DNA from 2 places in the Streptomyces sp. NBC_00390 genome. Region 1 is predicted to be linked to the other one. Evidence: riboswitches for the same ligand, from Rfam matches in the RefSeq annotation. Region 1 holds a riboswitch; the other holds the start of a gene.
The links. Region 1 has a riboswitch for glycine ahead of gcvT (glycine cleavage system aminomethyltransferase GcvT). Riboswitches for the same ligand answer to the same signal wherever they lie in the genome.
Positions count from the first base shown of each region.

Region 2: linked by a shared signal. The riboswitch ahead of gcvP (aminomethyl-transferring glycine dehydrogenase) and the one ahead of gcvT (glycine cleavage system aminomethyltransferase GcvT) in region 1 are both predicted to bind glycine.

Region 1 covers NZ_CP107945.1:2,654,694-2,658,129, reverse strand. The annotation lists gene gcvH (glycine cleavage system protein GcvH) at 1-80, opposite strand, end outside; gene gcvT (glycine cleavage system aminomethyltransferase GcvT) at 139-1,254, opposite strand; glycine riboswitch at 1,403-1,500, opposite strand; gene OHS70_RS10960 (AAA family ATPase) at 1,680-2,348, shown strand; gene OHS70_RS10955 (enhanced serine sensitivity protein SseB) at 2,660-3,430, shown strand.
Region 2 covers NZ_CP107945.1:7,131,487-7,134,922, forward strand. The annotation lists gene OHS70_RS31615 (DNA polymerase IV) at 1-1,019, shown strand, start outside; gene OHS70_RS31620 (PRC-barrel domain-containing protein) at 929-1,312, opposite strand; glycine riboswitch at 1,427-1,524, shown strand; glycine riboswitch at 1,525-1,640, shown strand; gene gcvP (aminomethyl-transferring glycine dehydrogenase) at 1,702-3,436, shown strand, end outside.

The DNA.
Region 1 (3,436 bases):
CCGACCGTCGACACGCCGTCCTCGGCGGCCGACAGCCACTCGTGCTCCTTGCTGTAGCGCAGCTGCTGGGGGTTGCTCATGACCTGAATTCTCCTGTACGCGGGGGAGTGCTGGTGAACGAAGAGAGGGTGCGGACGATCACTTCTGGCGCTTGTAGAACGGCAGCGCCACGACCTCGTACGGCTCGTGCGTGCCGCGGATGTCGACACCGACGCCCGGCGTACCGGGCTCGGCGTGGGCCGCGTCCACGTAGGCGATGGCGATCGGCTTGCCGAGGGTGGGGCTCGGGGCACCCGAGGTGACCTCGCCGACCACCGTGCCGCCGGCCACCACGGACATGCCGGCTCGGGGGACCCGGCGGCCCTCGGCGATCAGACCGACGAGCTTGCGCGGCGGGTCGGTCTCGGCGCGCTCGGCGGCGGCCTGCAGCGCCTCGCGGCCGACGAAGTCACCGCTCTTCTCGAACTTCACGACCCGGCCGAGCCCCGCGTCGAAGGGGGTCAGCGAGGTGGTCAGCTCATGCCCGTACAGCGGCATGCCCGCCTCCAGGCGCAGCGTGTCCCGGCAGGAGAGACCGCAGGGGATCAGGCCGGCCGGGGCGCCCGCCTCGGTCAGCGCCTGCCACAGCTTCTCGGCGTGCTGCGGCTCGACGAACAGCTCGAAGCCGTCCTCGCCCGTGTAGCCCGTACGGGCGATCAGTGCCGGCACACCGGCGACCGTGCCGGGCAGGCCCGCGTAGTACTTCAGGCCGTCCAGGTCGGCGTCGGTCAGCGACTTCAGGATGCCGGGGGACTCGGGACCCTGGACGGCGATCAGCGCGTACGCGTCACGGTCGTCGCGGACCTCGGCGTCGAAGCCTTCGGCGCGCTCGGTCAGGGCGTCCAGGACGATCTGCGCGTTGCCCGCGTTGGCGACGACCATGTACTCGTTGTCGCCGAGGCGGTAGACGATCAGGTCGTCGACGATCCCGCCGTTCTCCTGGCAGATCATCGTGTAGCGGGCGCGGCCGACACCGACGGAGCCGATGTTGCCGACCAGCGCGTAGTCGAGGAGGGCGGCGGCCTGCGGGCCGGTGACGGTGATCTCGCCCATGTGGGAGAGGTCGAAGAGACCGGCCCTGGTACGGACGGCGTTGTGCTCGTCGCGCTCACTGCCGTACCGCAGCGGCATGTCCCAGCCCGCGAAGTCGGTCATGGTCGCGCCCAGCGAGCGGTGCAGGGCGTCGAGAGCGGTCAGACGGGGGGCATTGCTCATGGATGAAGCTCCCAGGGCATGGCGGCGAGGACAATCCTCCCCATCTGTCATCGGAACCTGAGAGGTTCGCCCCGACCCCGCGTACGGGTAGTCGTGACTTGCACCTTGGGTGGAGCCACTCGACAGCGGCTCGCTTTTCAGATCTGCCTCATCGCGCGCGGTACGGGGCCTGAGAGATTCAAGGGAGGATCTTGCTCCTTCGGCGCCCGCCACACCAGGTGGCCGGGACTCTCCCGCGCGGATTCAAGCGGCCGGTATGCAGTTGGCGCGCACATCATTGCACGCATCGGGGAAGAGTGGGCGGTGGCCGGGAAGCGGGCTGTGAGGACGCCCGTGTCGCGCCGCCTTAAATAGGTTGAGTGGCATTACCATTTCTTTACGCTTTATGGGCAAGGGTGATGGGTGTCCCGAGATGGGGGAGGGTGATGACCTTGCAGCCGTCCGGCGCATACGCCACGTCGGCCGGAGTACCCGCTCAGCCGGCTGTCCCCGTCCGGGGCCGCGGGCAGGCGGGTGCATCCGTCCTGCGCGACCTGAGGCACCGATCGGGGCGCGGCCCGCAGAGCCTTGTCTTCGCCGCCGGTGACGTGGTGATCGTCTCCGGTCTGCCCGGCAGCGGAAAGTCCACGCTGATCGAGCGGGCCGCACGCGGTCTCGGGATCGACTCCCAGGACACCCGGGACAGGTGGGACGCCCGTATGCCCCGCCTGCTGCCGTACGCCGTGTACCGGCCGTTCGTCCGTATCGCCCACTACGCGGGCCTGCGGCGCGCACTGCGCTCGGGCCGCAGCGTGGTCGTCCACGACTGCGGCACCCAGGCGTGGGTGCGGCGCTGGATCGCCCGCGAGGTGCGCAGACGGGGGACCGGACTGCACCTCGTACTGCTCGATGTCACCCCGCGGGTGGCCCGCGAGGGCCAGCGTGAGCGTGGGCGCGGCGTCTCCGGCTACGCCTTCGCCCGCCACCGCCGGGCGGTCGCCCGTCTGCTCGCGGCCGCGGAATCGGGCCGGCTCCCGGCCGGCTGCGCCTCGGCGGTGCTGCTGGACCGCGCCGCGGCGGCGGGGCTGACGCGGCTGGGCTTCACCGAGGAGTAGCCGGACGGGCCGGGCCGGTCAGGCCGCCGTCGCCTCCGCCCGCGGCACCACGTGCCGCCGGTGCTGCACGCATCGTGCGCGGGCCCGGGTCCCGCAGGGCGGGGTGGGCTCTCAGCCGGCCACCGCGGCCCCGGTCGGTCCCTGGGAAAGCCTTGCGTGCCGCGCCGCGCCGCGACGCCTCCTCGGCCGGTGCGACCGTCCGGGGGCCTTCCGGCACCCGGACGGGTCGCCGTGGGCAGGGAGGGACCCGTTATCGTCGGGGACGCGACCCCGGAACGTGCGGGGGAGGACCGGGGGAGAAGGACACGCACATGGAGACTTCGGAGCACACCCACCAGCAGCCGTACAGCGGCTGGCCGGGCAATGAGCTGGAACAGGTGCTCGGCGCCGCGCTGGGCAACCCCGCGGCCGGAGGGCGGCTGGTCGAGGTGCTCGGCCGCAGCCATGTCTGGGTCCCGCTACCGAGCGGCGGCGGTCCCGACAGCCCGAATCTCGATCTGCCCACCGTGGAGATCGACGGTGCCCCCTACGTCCCTGTCTTCAGCTCCGAGCAGCAGTTCTTCGCCTGCGTCGGGAGTCATATGTCCTTCACCGTGGCGCCCGCCCGGGAATTCGCGCGCGGGCTGCCCCCGCAGCTCGGCATCGCCGTGAACCCCGGCGGCGCCGTCGGCGTCCCGCTGCCTCCGCCCGCCGTCGCCGAGCTGTGCCGGGCGGGACGTACCCCGCTCGAGGGGCCTGCCACCGGAGGCAGGGTGCGGCTGTTCGAGCCGGACTGGCAGGAGGAGCCGGTCGACTTCCTCTCGGCTGCCGCCGGAGAGTTCGAGGCGACCGGAATCGTCCTGACCGCCCGCCGTGCCCTCGCCTCCATCGAGGGGGACCCGCCGGTCCTGTTCATCGGCGTCCAGCTCTCCTCCTTCGAGGGCTCCGACCGCAACGCCCCGATGGACGCGCTCGGCCGTGCGCTGAGCCGGGTACAGCTCGGCTGGCCGGTCAACCTCGTCCTGCTGGACATAGCCCAGGACCCCGTCGGCGACTGGATGCTGGAGCGGGTCCGGCCCTTCTACCAGCGCCGGGACGGGTAGTCGTCA
Region 2 (3,436 bases), 4.5 Mb from region 1:
CCTCGGAGCAGGCCAAGCCCGACGGTCTGGTGCTCATCGAGCCGGGCACCGAGCGTGAGCTGCTGGGGCCGATGTCCGTGCGGACGCTGCCGGGCGTGGGGCCGGCGACGGGGGAGCATCTGCGGCGTGCCGGCATGACGACCGTGGCGGAGCTCGCGGAGGCAGGCGAGGACGAGCTCGTACGGCTGCTGGGGAGGGCGCACGGGACCTCGCTGTTCCGGATGGCACTCGGCCATGACGACCGGCCGGTGGTGGCCGAGCGTGACGCGAAGTCGGTTTCGGTGGAGGACACCTTCGACGTGGATCTGCACGACCGGGTGCGGGTGCGCATGGAGGTCGAGCGGCTGGCGGAGCGTTGTGTGCGCCGGCTGCGGGCGTCCGGACACTCGGGACGGACCATCGTGCTGAAGGTGCGGCGGTTCGACTTCTCGACGCTGACGCGCTCGGAGACGCTGCGCGGGCCGACGGACGATCCGGCAGTGGTGCGGGAGGCCGCAGGACGGCTGCTGGAGGCCGTGGACACCACCGGAGGCGTACGACTGCTCGGGGTGGGCGTCACCGGGCTCACGGACTACACGCAGGAGGACCTGTTCGCCCAGGCCGCCGCCGAGGACCACGGCGACGGGGGAGCCGCACCGGAGGAGTCCGAGGCGGCCGCTGGGGGGCAGGGCGGGCGGCCGGAGGGCCTGGGGCAGGACCACGGCGCGAGCGCGCCCGAGCTGCCCGCCGAGCGCCGCTGGGCGGCCGGACATGATGTGCGGCACGCCCTGTACGGGGCGGGCTGGGTCCAGGGCAGCGGCGTAGGCCGGGTCACGGTGCGTTTCGAGGAGCCCGGCTCGGCGCCCGGACGCGTGCGCACGTTCCGGATCGACGACCCCGATCTGGAGCCGTCGGACCCGCTGCCGCTGGTGGCGTCGCCCGCGCCGGCTCAGTCCTCCTGGCCGGAGACCCGCCCGAAGGACGGGTCCCCCGACGAGGGGGCGGGCGTCTCGGGCGGAGAGGAGATGTCGAGCCCGTAGTGGTGGTAGAGCTGAAGTTCCTGCTCGGGCGAGAGGTGTCTGCCGACGCCGAAGTCGGGTGCGTCCTTGATCAGTGCGCGCTCGTAGGGGACACGGAGGGTGTTGTCGACGACCTCGCTGGGCTCCAGCGGGACGAAGGCATCGCGCCCGAACAGGCCCGTGCGCACGGCCGCCCATTCGGGTACGCCTGTGGCATCGTCCAGATACACCTCGTCGACGGTCCCGATCTTGGTGCCGTTGCGGTCGAACGCCTTGCGGCCGATCAGGCTGCGCGGATCGATGTCGGTCTGCACGGTCCCTCCAACAGGTCGCAATTGATCTGTAAGGACTACGAAAGGCTACATCTCGGGTGTCGGCCACTTGAGCGATCGGCGAGGAGGCGCGCTGGTAGGCTGGCTAGCGGCTGCTGACCCTGTGCGGGAGAGTCCTCCGGTGAAAGTGCCGGCGGCGCCGAAGGAGCAAATCCTCCCCGGAATCTCTCAGGCCCCTGTACCGCACGGGAGAGGTCACTCTGGAAAGCAGGGCGAGTGTCGGACGGCATCCGCTCTCACCGACGGTGAAAGCCGGACGGCCCGTGGGCGTCCGGTGAAACTCTCAGGTTGAGATGACAGAGGGGGAGGCCGTCCGGGCATCCGTGCCGCGATGCCCCTCGCAGGTCGTTCAAGACCAGGAGGCCTCCCATATGACCGCCAACCGGATTCCGCTTTCCCAGCTGGAGCGGGGCACCCCCTTCGAACAGCGCCACATCGGCCCTGATGCCGAGGCCCAGGCGAAGATGCTGGCGCAGGTCGGTTACGGGTCGCTCGACGAGCTGACCGCCGCCGCGGTCCCGGATGTGATCAAGAGCGCGGAGGCGCTCGATCTCCCCGATGCCCGTACCGAGGCCGAGGTGCTCGCCGAGTTGCAGGCGCTCGCCGACCGCAATCAGGTCCTCGCTCCCATGATCGGACTCGGGTACTACGGCACCTTCACGCCGCCGGTCATCCTGCGCAACGTCATGGAGAACCCGGCCTGGTACACCGCCTACACGCCGTACCAGCCGGAGATCTCCCAGGGCCGTCTCGAGGCGCTGCTGAACTTCCAGACCGTGGTCGCCGATCTGACCGGTCTGCCCACCTCCGGCGCCTCTCTCCTCGACGAGGGGACGGCGGCCGCCGAGGCCATGTCGCTGGCCCGTCGGGTCGGCAAGGTCAAGGACGGCGTCTTCCTGGTCGACGCGGACACTCTGCCGCAGACCGTCGCCGTGATCGAGACCCGCGCCGAGCCGACCGGCGTGGAGGTCGTCGTCGCCGACCTGAGCGACGGCATCCCGGCCGAGATCGCCGAGCGAGGCGTCTTCGGCGTCCTGCTGCAGTACCCGGGCGCCTCCGGTGCCGTACGGGACCTGGGGCCGGTCATCGAGCAGGCCCACGGGATCGGTGCGATCGTCACCGTCGCGGCGGACCTTCTGGCGCTGACGCTGCTCACCTCACCGGGTGAGCTCGGTGCGGACATCGCGGTCGGTACCACCCAGCGCTTCGGCGTCCCGATGGGATTCGGCGGCCCGCACGCCGGCTACATGGCCGTCCGCGAGAAGTTCGCCCGCAGCCTCCCCGGCCGCCTCGTCGGCGTCTCCGTGGACGCGGACGGCAACAAGGCATACCGCCTGGCCCTGCAGACCCGCGAGCAGCACATCCGCCGCGAGAAGGCCACCAGTAACATCTGCACCGCCCAGGTGCTGCTCGCCGTGATGGCAGGCATGTACGCCGTCTACCACGGCCCGCAGGGCCTGAGGGCGATCGCCCTGCGCACCCACCGCTACGCGGCCGTCCTTGCCGAGGGACTGCGCGCCGGCGGCGTCGAGGTCGTGCACGGCTCGTACTTCGACACGCTGACCGTCCGGGTACCGGGCAAGGCCGCCGATGTCGTGGCCGCCGCCCGCGAGAACGGCGTCAACCTGCACCTCGCGGACGCCGACCACGTCTCCATCGCCTGTGACGAGACCACCGGGCGGGCACAGCTGACCGCCGTGTGGGCCGCCTTCGGCGTGCAGGGCGACATCGAGGCGCTCGACGCGGCGATCGCCGACGCGCTGCCGGCCGGCCTGCTGCGCAGCGACGAGGTCCTCACCCACCCGGTCTTCCACCAGCACCGCTCCGAGACCGCGATGCTGCGCTACCTGCGCCGCCTCGCCGATCGTGACTACGCGCTGGACCGCGGCATGATCCCGCTCGGCTCCTGCACCATGAAGCTGAACGCGACCACCGAGATGGAGCCGGTGACGTGGCCGGAGTTCGGCCAGATGCACCCGTTCGCGCCGGTCGAGCAGGCACAGGGCTACCTCACCCTGATCCGTGAGCTGGAGGAGCGTCTCTCCGAGGTCACGGGCTACGACAAGGTGTCCATCCAGCCGAACGCCGGTTCGCAGGGCGAGCTTG